Regions from separate parts of the Luteibacter sahnii genome, predicted to be linked through region 1. Evidence: predicted binding sites of a transcription regulator. Region 1 holds the regulator's gene; the other holds the start of a gene.
The links. Region 1 encodes FliA, which starts transcription of late flagellar genes. Its sites were predicted from a motif close to TAAAGTTTNNCNNNCNNNGGCCGATAA; they were not measured.
Positions count from the first base shown of each region.

Region 2: a site for FliA is predicted at 2,558-2,584, ahead of fliK (flagellar hook-length control protein FliK). Genes of this name have one in related genera too.

Region 1 is NZ_JAQLOK010000001.1:491,766-497,658, reverse strand. It holds gene PI246_RS02375 (chemotaxis protein CheA) at 1-1,955, opposite strand, end outside; gene PI246_RS02370 (protein phosphatase CheZ) at 1,964-2,605, opposite strand; gene cheY (chemotaxis response regulator CheY) at 2,615-3,016, opposite strand; gene PI246_RS02360 (RNA polymerase sigma factor FliA) at 3,074-3,805, opposite strand; gene PI246_RS02355 (nucleotide-binding protein) at 3,802-4,677, opposite strand; gene flhF (flagellar biosynthesis protein FlhF) at 4,746-5,893, opposite strand, start outside.
Region 2 is NZ_JAQLOK010000001.1:280,011-285,903, reverse strand. It holds gene secD (protein translocase subunit SecD) at 1-553, opposite strand, end outside; gene yajC (preprotein translocase subunit YajC) at 618-965, opposite strand; gene tgt (tRNA guanosine(34) transglycosylase Tgt) at 1,108-2,235, opposite strand; gene fliK (flagellar hook-length control protein FliK) at 2,646-3,803, shown strand; gene PI246_RS01295 (flagellar biosynthesis protein) at 3,800-4,063, shown strand; gene murD (UDP-N-acetylmuramoyl-L-alanine--D-glutamate ligase) at 4,173-5,525, opposite strand; gene murL (UDP-N-acetyl-alpha-D-muramoyl-L-alanyl-L-glutamate epimerase) at 5,512-5,893, opposite strand, start outside.

The DNA of each region.
Region 1 (5,893 bases):
CCGGCCACGCCGGGCACGTCCTTGAGGAAGGGTCCGAGCGGCTTGGCCATGACGTCTTCGCGGCCGAGCACCTCGTCGACCAGGCAGCCCAGCGTCTGGTGACCGATCTGCACCACCACCACGTGACCGCCCTTCCCCGCCACGCCCGCCCAGCGGCCGAGATCGGCCAGCGGCAAGGCGCGGTTGCGGTGATTGGCGACGACGCGGCCGTCCAGGCGCTGCACCTGGCCGTCGGCCAGTTCGAACACTTCGGCCACGTTGGACATCGGCAGCGAGAGCAGGCGATGGCCGACGCGCACCATGAGCACGCGAAGGATCGCCAGCGTGAGCGGCACCGACAGGCGTACCGTGCTGCCGTGGCCGACGCGCGAGTCGATCGACAGCGTGCCGCCGAGTTCGACGATCTTGGTCTTGACCACGTCCATGCCGACGCCGCGACCGGAGATGTCGGACACCTGGCTGGCCGTGGAGAAGCCCGGGCGGAAGACGATCTCGTAGCACTCGCGCTCGTCCAGCCGCGCGGCCTGCTCGGCGTCCATCAGGCCCTTTTCGACGGCCTTGCGGCGGAGCACTTCCGGGTCCATGCCCTTGCCGTCGTCGGTGACCGTGATGACGATGCGGTCGCCATACTGGCCCGCGGCGAGGCGTACGGTGCCCTGACGGGGCTTGCCCTCGCCCTGGCGTGCCTCGGGCATCTCGATGCCATGGTCGACGGCGTTGCGCAGCAGATGCACCAGCGGGTCGGCCAGGGCCTCCACCACGGTGCGATCGATGTCGGTGTCTTCGCCCTCGGTGACCAGTTCGATCTCTTTGCCGAGCTGACGGGCCAGGTCGCGGACGATGCGCGGAAAACGGGAAAACAGCTTGCCGACCGGCTGCATGCGCATGCGCAGCACGGCGTTCTGGAGGTCTTCGGCCACGCGCTCCAGCTCGCCGATGGCACGTTCCATCGGATCGTTGGAGCCGCGCGGGGCGAGGTTGGTGAGGCGGTTGCGCACCAGCACCAGCTCGCCCGCCGCGTCGACGAGGTTGTCGAGGCGGTGAGTGTCGACGCGTACGGTGGTGTCGGTCCCCGACGCCTGGCGTTTTTCGCCGCCGCGGGCCGGCGTCTCCGCGACCGGACCCGGCGCGGGCGCGGCCACGACGGCAGGCGTCGGGACGGGGGCCGACGCCGGTGCGACGACGGGCGCGGGGGCTGGCGGCGGCGGGACGGCATGCGCGCCCGGTGCGGCGGTGCCGTGCAGGGAATCAAGCAACGCTTCGAATTCGTCGTCGCTGATGACGTTCGGATCGGCCGCCGCGACGACGGGGGCGGGTGCCGGTGCCGGTGTCGCCGTTGCCTCGGACTCCGCGCCGGGCGCACCGGTACCGTAGAGCGAATCGAGCAACGCTTCGAATTCGTCGTCACTGATGGTGCCCGACGGGGCCGCCGCCGGCGCCTGCTCGGCGCGCGCGGCATCGAGCATGGCTTCGAATTCGTCTTCGATGGGATCGTGCGGCCGCGACGCCGGCGCGGCCGCCACCGGCGCGGACACCGGCGTCGCCAGCGCCACCGGCGGGGCGGACGCGGCGCGGCCGGGGATCAGCAGGCGATCGAGCAGCGAACGCGAGGCCGGCTCGATCGGCACGCCGCCGTCGGCGGCGCGCATCATGTCGTTGAGCAGGTCGAGCGACTCCAGCAACGCGTCCATGAAGCCCGCGTTGAGCACGATCGCGCCGTTGCGGGCTTCGTTGAGCAGGTCTTCGGCGCGGTGGCACAGCTCCACCATCGGGTGCAGGCCGAGGAAGCCCGCACCGCCCTTGACGGTATGGAACGCACGGAACACCGCGTTCAGAAGGTCGACGTCGCCCGGCGAGGCCTCGAGGTCCACGAGCTGTTCGCCCAGGGTCTCGAGCAGTTCGCGCGCCTCGATCAGGAAGACGTTGAGCAGCTCGTTGTCCAGCTCCACGCTCATCGTGCCGCTCAGAAGCCGAATTCGCTGAGCAGGCGATCCACTTCGTCCTGGCTGACTTTTTCCGCGGCCGGCGCGGTGCCCCCGGCGAGCGAGCCGGTCAGGCGCACCAGTTCGACGAGCGAGGATTCGACCTTGGCCATGAAGGCTTCGACACGGGCCACGCGCTGGCCGGAGAGATCCTGCCAGGACTGCGCCTCGACCATCTCGCCCAGGCCGATGTCGCAGTTCTGCGCGAAGTCGCCCACGCGAACGGCGAGCGCACGGGCGCTGGAGGCGAACGACGCATCGGCCGGGTCGAGCACGAGCACCTCGTCGGCGTCGCGGGCGAGCGACTGTGCCTGCGGGCGGAGTCGCTCGCTGAAGTCGAGCGTGCGATGGGCCGCCTGCGAGCTCATCTCGAGCACGTCGCGCAGGTGCTTGCGCGCGTCGCCCATGTTGCCCGGGTTACCATCGTGCGAGATGTCGGCGGCGAGCCGGCGGGCGGACTCGTGCAGGTCGCGGGCGAGGTGGCCCAGGGCGAGGAAAATGTGCTGTTCACGGCTACGGATCAGGCGGTCCAGCGCCTGTTCGAAGGCGGTGGCGTCGTCGGCGTCGAGCAGCTCGCGCAGTTCGGGGGCCACGTCCTGGCCAGCGGAAATCGTCGTGTTCATGCCTGCTCCTCAGCCCGCCGCCGCGGCGAGACGTTCGAAAATCTTGTCGAGTTTTTCCTTGAGCGTGACCGCCGTGAACGGCTTGACCACGTAGCCGTTCACGCCGCTCTGCGCCGCGGCGATGATCTGGTCGCGGTTGTTTTCCGCCGTGACCATCAGCACCGGCATCGCCTTGAGATTGGCGTCGGCGCGGATGGCGCGGAGCAGGTCGATGCCCGTCATGTTGGGCATGTTCCAGTCGGTCACCACCAGGTCGAACGACTGCGAGCGCAGGAGCGCGAGCGCGGCATTGCCGTCTTCGGCCTCCTGGATCAGCGTGTTGGTGAAGCCCAGCTCCACCAGCAGGTTCCTGACGATGCGCCGCATGGTGGAAAAGTCGTCCACCACCAGGATTTTCATGTTCTTGTCCAAAACGTCTCTCCGCCTACTGCGCGTTTTTCTTTGACCGGCGACGGCACCGGAATGCCGTCAGGGTTTGTCTTTCCAGCCTGACATGCGAGCGCGGAGCCGAATGAGCGCCTGGCCATGGATCTGGCACACGCGCGATTCGCTCACTCCCAGCACCGCACCGATTTCCTTCAGGTTGAGCTCGTCATCGTAGTACAGCGACATCACCAGCTTCTCGCGCTCGGGCAGTCCGTCGATGGACTGGGCCAGCGCCTCGCGCATGCCGTCCTGCTCGAACAGTCCGTCGGGCCCGGTGGCGTCCGGATCGGCCACGTCGATCGCCGCGCCCTCGTCGCCCTCGGGCGCCGTCAGGCTCAGCAAACGCGCGCTCGCCGCGTCGGCCAGGATCTGGTTGTACTCCATGGCGTCGATGCCCAGGCGCTTCATCACTTCCGCGTCGTCGGCGTCGCCACCCGTCTCGTTTTCAATCTGCCTCGTCACCTCCGCCACCTCGCGCAACTTCCGGTGGACGGAGCGCGGGGTCCAGTCCGTCTTGCGCAGTTCGTCCAGCATCGCGCCCCGTATGCGGATGCCCGCATAGGTCTCGAAGCTGGCCGCGCGAGTCGGGGAATAATTCCTCGCGGCCTCGAGCAGCCCGATCATCCCGGCCTGCATGAGGTCGTTCGCATCCACGCTCGGCGGCAGCCGGCCCATCAGGTGATAGGCGATCCGGCGCACCAGCGGCGCATGGGTCTTGACCAGTTGATCCGCCGGAACCCGAGTGATTTCAAGGTATTCGCTCGCTACGCTCACAACGGCAACCCTCCTCCCAGATGGGCACGGTCGGCGAAGAAGCCGATCCGTCCCTGCACGCGGGGCTCGGGTTCACCCCATGTATCGACCGACCTGGCCAGATTCTTGAATCCGACCGCCGACCGGCTGCTCGGCCACGCGTCGACCACCGCCGCCTGCCGACGGATGGCCTGGCGCAGGTATTCGTCGTGCGGAACCATGCCCATGAAATCGAGGGACACCTCGAGAAAGCGACTGGTCACGCGGGAAAGCTTTTCGAAGAGGGCCCGGCCCTCCTGCGCATGGCGGACCATGTTGGCCACGATGCGGAAACGGTTCACGGCGAACTCGCGCGAGAGCACCTTGATCAGCGCGTAGGCGTCGGTGAGCGAGGCCGGCTCGTCGCACACCACGACCACCACCTCGTCCGAGGCCGCGGCGAACATCGACACGCTGTCCGAGATACCGGCGGCGGTGTCCACGATGAGGTATTCGGGGGCCAGCGGGTATTCGTCGAAGGCCCGGATGACCGCGGCATGTTCGATGTTCGGCAGTTGGGCCATGCGGCGGGTGCCCGACGTGGCCGGGATCACCTTCAGGCCGTGCGCGGCGTCGAGCACCAGGTCTTCGATGCGGCACGCACCCTCGAGCATGTGGCCCAGATGGCGCACCGGCTGCAGGCCGAGGAGCACGTCGATGTTGGCCATGCCCAGGTCGGCATCCAGCAGCAGCACGTCGCGCCCGCCCATGGCCAGGGCCATGCCGAGGTTGACCGCCACCGTCGTCTTGCCCACGCCACCCTTGCCGCCCGCGATCGCGATGCTGCGCGTGGGACGGCGGTCGGACAGCCACTCGAGTCCGGCGGCCTGGGTGTTTTCGACGTGTGTGTTCATGGAGGAAGTCACTGCCGGAGAAAAGGAGGTGTGGGCGGTAGCGATGTTCATGGAAGTGCCTCGCTCGGTCAGACCGGCACGGAAGCGGACAGGCCGAAACGCTCGGCAAGTATGGCGTGATCGGGCTCGTCGTTGCGCTGCTTGACCCGCTGGGCGGCCAGCAGCACCAGCTTGCGCGCATCGGCCGAGGCGATGTCCTCCGGCACGCGCTGGCCGTCGGTGGTGTAGTCCAGCGGCAGGCGGTGGCGGATCACGGCCGAGATGGCGCCGCCGATGAGCGGCGCCTCGTCGAGCTTGGTGAGGATCGCGCTCTGCGGCGCCAACGGCGCATAGGCACGGATGGCGCCATCGATCGCCTGCGACTGCATGTTGGCGGCCAGCACCAGGCAGACCCGCAGGTCGGCCATGGCACGGAGCGTGTCGAACTGCTCCTGCAGCTTCGGATCGTTACCGGCCAGGCCGGCGGTATCCACCAGCACCGTATGGCGGCCGCGCAGCTGCAACAGCACGTTGCGCAGGCTGGTGGCGTCGTGGGCATTGAACACGCGCACGCCGAGCAGGCGCCCGTAACGCTCCAGCTGGGCGCCGGCACCGACGCGATACTGGTCGGTGCTGATCAGCGCCACGTTCGCGGCGCCATGGCGAAGCACCGCGCGGGCGGCGAGCTTGGCGATAGTGGTGGTCTTGCCCACGCCGGTGGTGCCCACCAGCGCGGTGATGCCGCCGCCGACGGTGTCGAAATTGCGACCGGTGATGCGCACGTTGCGCGAAATGAGTCCCAACGGCAGGTAGCGCGCCTGGTCGGAGGTCATGGCCGACGGCAGTTCGGCGCACAGCGCGCGAGCCACGTCGGCGTCGATGCCCAGGCGGGTCAGTTCGCGCAGCACGCGGGCGCGCAGCGGCTGCTCGCGCTCCATGTGGTTCCACGAGAGCGCCGAGAGCTGCACCTGGAGCATTTCGCGCAGGTCGTTGATCTCCGCGCGCATGCCGTTCACCGCGGCGTCGTTGCCCGGGGAGGCGGTGGCGGCACGCACCACGTCGGCGACGCTCTCGGCCAGGGCGGCGCTGGCGTGACGCTGGGGGGCATTCGAATGCACGGCTGCGTCAGCCCGGGCCGCTCGCTCGACGGCGGCGGCCGTGGCGGCGCGGGCCTGGTCGATGCGCGCGGCGCGCTGCGCGGCACGGTCGTCCTGCACCGGCGCCACCGTGGCCTTGG
Region 2 (5,893 bases), 210 kb from region 1:
CGGTACGCAACACCACGTTGACGCCCTGGCCGCGTGCGTTGCGGCTGACCGAGTCGTAGTTGACCTTCTTGTCGCGCAGCATCGAGCGGATGTCGTCGGTGTAGCGCGTTTCCTGGGTGTCGATGACGGCGTTCTTGTCGACTTCCATGAGGAAGTGGACGCCACCCTGGAGATCGAGGCCCAGCGGCATCGAGTTGGCGTTGATCGCCTGCAGCCAGGCCGGCACGGTGCTGGCCTGGTTCAGCGCCACCGTGTAGTTGTCGCCGAGGCCCGTGCGAAGCGCTTCGGACGCCTTCGACTGTGCATCCGCGCCGCCGAAGCGCGCGAGCAGGCGGCCGGCCTTGTCGTCGATCTGGATCGATGTGGCGGGCACCTTCGCGGCGGCGAGGAGACCTTCCACCTTGCCCTTGAGGCTGGCATCGATCGTGGTGCCGCGGTTGCCGGAGATCTGCACGGCTGGCTGCGGCGGGAAAGCGTTCGGCAGGGCGTAGACGATGCCGAACAGCAGCACGATCACGACAAGCGCGTATTTCCAGCGTGGAAAATCACTCATGTGTATGGCATTCCATGGGAGCGGCCGTACGCCGGCCGCGACAGACGCGTTTGGAAGAAAAAGCTCAGGACTTCTTCAGGCTGCCCTTCGGCAACACCTGGGTGATCGCGCCTTTCTGCACCTGGACGACGGTGCCCGGCGCGATCTCGACGCGCACGAACGACTCGCCGACGTCGTCGATGCGACCGGCCAGGCCACCGCTCATCACCACCTCGTCGCCCTTGGCGAGCGCGGCCAGCAGCGCGCGGTGCTCCTTCTGGCGCTTCATCTGCGGGCGGATCATCATGAAATAGAAGATGCCGAAAAGCACCGCCATCATGATCAGCGGCGACAGGCCGAGGGCGCCGCCCTGGGCACCGCCGGCGGTGGGAGCGGCTTGCAGCGCAAGCGTGGCAATCGTCGTGAGGCTCATCAGATTTCTCGCAAGTCATGGAACGGCCAAGGAAAACCGGCCATTCACGTAAAAAGATCGTGGATTATGCCACGCACCCCGGCGGTTATGAACCGCGTCCCGCTCTGGCTTTGGGGACGGCAAGGCCCCCGCGCAAGGGCGCTCAGCCGTCGACGATGGCCTTTCGGCGGGCTTCGTAAAAATCCGCGACGAAGTCGTCGAGGGTGCCCGCCTCGATCGCACCGCGCAGTCCGGCCATCAACCGCTGGTAGTGACGCAGGTTGTGCATCGTGGCGAGCTGACTGCCAAGGATCTCGTTGCAGCGGTCGAGGTGGCGCAGATAGGCCCGGGAAAACCCGCCCGCACAGGCGTAACAATCGCAACCCTCTTCGATCACGCGCGTATCGGTGGCGAACTTCGCGTTACGGATACGTAACGTACCCTCACGGGTAAACAGGAACCCGTTGCGGGCGTTCCGCGTCGGCATGACGCAGTCGAACATGTCGATACCGCGCCGCACGGCTTCCACGATGTCTTCGGGACGGCCCACGCCCATGAGATAGCGCGGCCGGTCGGCCGGCAGCACCGGCAGGGTGACGTCGAGGGTATGGTTGCGTTCGGCTTCCGGTTCGCCAACGGCCAGGCCGCCCACGGCATAGCCGTCGAAGCCAATCGCCATCAGCTGCTCGGCTGAGCGGTGGCGGAGCGATTCGAACGTGCTGCCCTGGACGATGCCGAACAGGGCGTTCGGGTTCTTCAGGTCGTCGAACGACCGGCGCGAGCGCTCGGCCCAGCGCAGGCTGAGCTCCATGGAATCGGAGGCCACCTTTTCGGTGGCCGGGTACGGCGTGCACTCGTCGAAGATCATCGCGACGTCCGAGTCGAGCACTTTCTGGATGCGCATCGATTCCTCCGGCGAGAGGAACACTTTCGAGCCGTCCACGGGCGACGCGAACGTCACGCCTTCTTCGGTGATCTTGCGCTTGTGCGCCAGCGAAAACACCTGGAACCCACCCGAATCGGTGAGGATCGGCTTGTCCCACCCGATGAATCGGTGCAGCCCACCGAACTCCCCGACGATGTCCAGTCCCGGCCGCAGGAACAAGTGGAAGGTGTTGCCGAGGATGATTTCCGCGCCGATGTCGAGCACGTCGCGGGGCGTCATGGCTTTCACTGAGCCATAGGTCCCCACGGGCATGAACGCGGGGGTTTCCACGGTGCCACGGCCGAAACGGAGACGGCCGCGCCGTGCCGCGCCGTCGGTGGCGAGGAGATCGAAGGGGAGGGTCATGGGGAAGATTGTAGCAGTGCGGGAGGTGGCGGTTGGGAAGCGGGGGCGTGGTTCGGCGGGAGGCTGAGGGGGTGGGTGGATGGGCGGTTGGGCGCTTTGGGGGCTTGATGGTTTGGGTGCTTGGGAGGTGCTTGAGAGATGGGGGGCGGGAAGTGGGGGCGTGGTCCGGCAGGCGCGCGAGGGAACCGAATGCGTGACGGACGCGCGCCCCCGCGTGACGTGTCCAGTACCCTCAGGCGCACGCCGGGGTGGCGCCCCCACTTCCCGCCCCCCATCTCCTGACCCCCACCTCCCAAGCGCCCACCCACACGTCCCATCCCCCTAAAGTTCCCGCGTCCCCCGCCGATTCTCCTAACCACAGGAGCGGCCCCATGGGGGTGCCGCCCAGGCCCCCCCGGAGGACCTGCGCCTTGAACATCCTGCCGACGAGTTTCGCTGCCCAGCTTTGGGCCGGCGCGGCTGCGGGCACCACGGCCGCCGTCGACGCATGGCGGGTGGGCACGTTGCTGTCGGCGCGGGTGATGGGCCAGACCGACGTGGGCAAGGTGTTGCTCGATATCGGCGGCATGACGGTCGAAGCCGATCCGGCGGGCACCTCGTTGCCGCAACAGTTCCAGGTGCGCGTGCTGACGCAAGGGCCGCAACCGCAGCTGGAGGTGATCGCCGCGCCGCCGGAAGAGCGGTTCGCGATGCAGGGACTACGCGAGCGACTTCCCCAGCAGAACGGCTACGCGTCGTTGCTGGGCACGCTCGCGACGCTGGCGCGCCGCCCGTTGGCGCGTGCCCTGCCCGCCCCTTTACGCGCAGCGCTGGCCACGCTCGAAAGCGCCATCGTCAAACCCGAAACACTCGCCTCGCCCGAAGGCATGAAGGAAGCGATCGCCAAGAGTGGCGCGTTCCTGGAGGCCAACCTCGCCCAGCCCGAGGAACCGATGCCAGCGGATGACGACTTTAAGGCGGCCTTGCTCGTCCTGCGCCGGGCGCTGGCGGATGTGCCGACGTCGCGACCGGGTACCGTTCCCGGCCGCCCGGCGACCGACACCCCACCCCCGCTCGCCCAGCGCGCGCTCGTCGCGCAACCGCGCGCCGCCGAACTGCCCCTCACCGAGAACGACATCGAGTCGCTGGTGAGCCAGTTGCGCACGGACGTACGCGCGGCGATTTCCCGGGTGGAGATCGGCCAGCTCGAATCCCAGCCACAGGCGGGGCTATGGATGCTCGAGATTCCCCTGGCCGGTGTGCGCGGGGGCTACGACGTGCTCCAGTTGCGCATCGAAGAAGGCAAGCCGTCCGCCGGTGAGGTGGATGGCGCCTGGACCGTCGGTTTCGCCATCGATCCGCCGACGCTGGGACCGGTGCAGGGCGAAATCCAGCTGCGTATGCCCCGCGTCACCGTGCGCCTGTGGGCGCAGCACGTGGAGACGGTGTCGCACCTGGAGGCGTCGTTCGTGTCGCTGCGTCGCCAATTGGAAAAAAGCGGGCTTCAACTCGACCAGTTCTCGTGCCTGCATGGCATACCCGTGCCCACGGGCGCGTACAGCGCGGTGCTGCTCGAGGCCCGCGCATGACGACGTCGCTTCCTTCGCCGCGCCGCAGCGTGCGGCTGCGACTGGCCACGCCTACCAGCAACGGCAGCACGCAGCGGATCGACGCCGACGGCGTGCGTTCGATGCTCGAACGCGCCCAGGCCATGGGCCTGGCGCCGCACCTGGATCCCCAGATCGCCACCCTGCTCGCTGCCGTACGGTTGCGCGAGGACGTGCCGCCGGAACTGTATGCCGCGCTGGCCGCGGTCGTGGGGACATTGCTGGCGGCGGCAAACGATTGACGTCGTGTGAACGTTGCTCGGCGATGCGATCGGCTCCCCACCGTCGGTCGACGGTTTGACGAACGTCAAATGCCGAAGGGTGTGAGCCGAAGGTATCGGCGATTCGGCATCAGGCGATGCCGAGACCCTGGATCGATGCCACGCCCGGCTCGAAGCCCGCGAGCGCCGCGAACCGCTGGCCGCGCTCGGCGTAATCCTTGAACTGGTCGAAGCTCGGCGCACCGGGCGACAGCACGACCACGCCATCGCCACCGAGCGCGTGGCGCGCGGCGGCCACGGCGGCCGCGAGGTCGAGCGCGCGATGCACGCCCGCCACCCCCGCGGCCTCCAGCGCATCGGCGACGCGTGGTCCGTTGGCACCCTGGCAGACGATGGCCAACGGCGCCTGGCGCCCCATCGCGTCGACGAAGGACATCCAGTCGAGGCCACGATCGTGGCCGCCGACAATCAGGGCAACGCGCCGCTCCCCCAAGCTCTCCAACGCGGCGAGGCTCGCCAGGGGCGTGGTGCTGATGGAGTCATTCACCCAGTGCAAGCCCTCGTGCTGGCCCAGCGGTTGGAGGCGATGCGGCAACGGTACGAAGGTGGACACGGCGGGTGCCGCCGCGCGCGCGTCCAGGCCCATCTGTTCGAGGGCGGCCAGCGCCGCGCAGGCATTCAGCGCGTTGTGCAGGCCAGGGGCCGCCACGGCCGACGCGGGCACCACGTCCTGCGTGCCGCGGCGAATCCATCCCTCGGCGACGTGCCATCCCGCCGTATCGCCGAAGGTGATGAGTCCCGGATGGGCCACCGCACGCGCGAGCAGCGCGGGCTGCGTCGCGTTCACCAGCACGCGCGCCGACGCGGCGAGCAGCTTGAGCTTGTCGTCGACGTAGCGTTCGCGCGACCCATGCCAGTCGAGGTGTTCTTCGTAAAGACTGGTCACGACGCCCAGATCGACGCCCAGGGCGTCACCGGTCTGGAAGCTCGACAGTTCGATCACCCAGAGCGCGGCCGACGCGCCGTCGAGTTCGAGCAAAGGAAGGCCGATGTTGCCCGCCAGGGCCGTGCGCACGCCCAGCGAGCGCGCCAGGTGCGCCAGCAACGCCGACGTGGTGCTCTTGCCCTTGGTACCGGTCACGGCGATGGTGCGTTCGCCCGGATGCGTGCCGAACCACAGCGCGGTGCCCGAGGTAAAGCGCGTGCCGCGCGCCTGCGCGCCCAGCAGTTCGGGCTTGTACGCGGAAATGCCCGGCGACTTGATCACGACGTCGTAGCCGGACAGCAGCGCCTCGTCGGGCGTCTGGGTGCGCACGCGAACCGAGGTGAACGCATCCCCGGCCACGCGCGCCTCGGCGGGGGCGCAGAGCAGGTCCACCGCCTGGCCGGGCAGGTGTCGCGCCAGCGCGTTCAGCGCCGCGCGCCCCTCGCGACCGAAACCCCAGACGGCGACACGCCGCCCCTCCAGATCAGCCCAGCGCATCCAGCGCTCCCCGCAGGCGTTCGGGCACCAGGTGCGACGCGCCCGGCATCAGCCACGGCGCCAACGCGAGGTCCGCGCGATCGATCTGCGGAAGGATCTCAGTGCGGAAACGCGCCACCAGGGCGTCTTCGCGCCACTCCGGCCGCTCGGCGAGCGCGGCCAGCGCGGCGCGCGCTTCGTCGCCCTCGCCCACGCACTCGAACGGCTTGTGGTCCTTGTATTCGAGCAACGCGTCGAACGCCCCGGCGAGCGCGTCGTCGTCGAGCAGGTTGCGCCCGAAGATCGACAACAGGCGCGGCTTGGCCATGAAGGGGGCCAGCGCGAGGAACACGAAGTGGCACTTCGGGCACTGCCCGCACCAGCGGTCC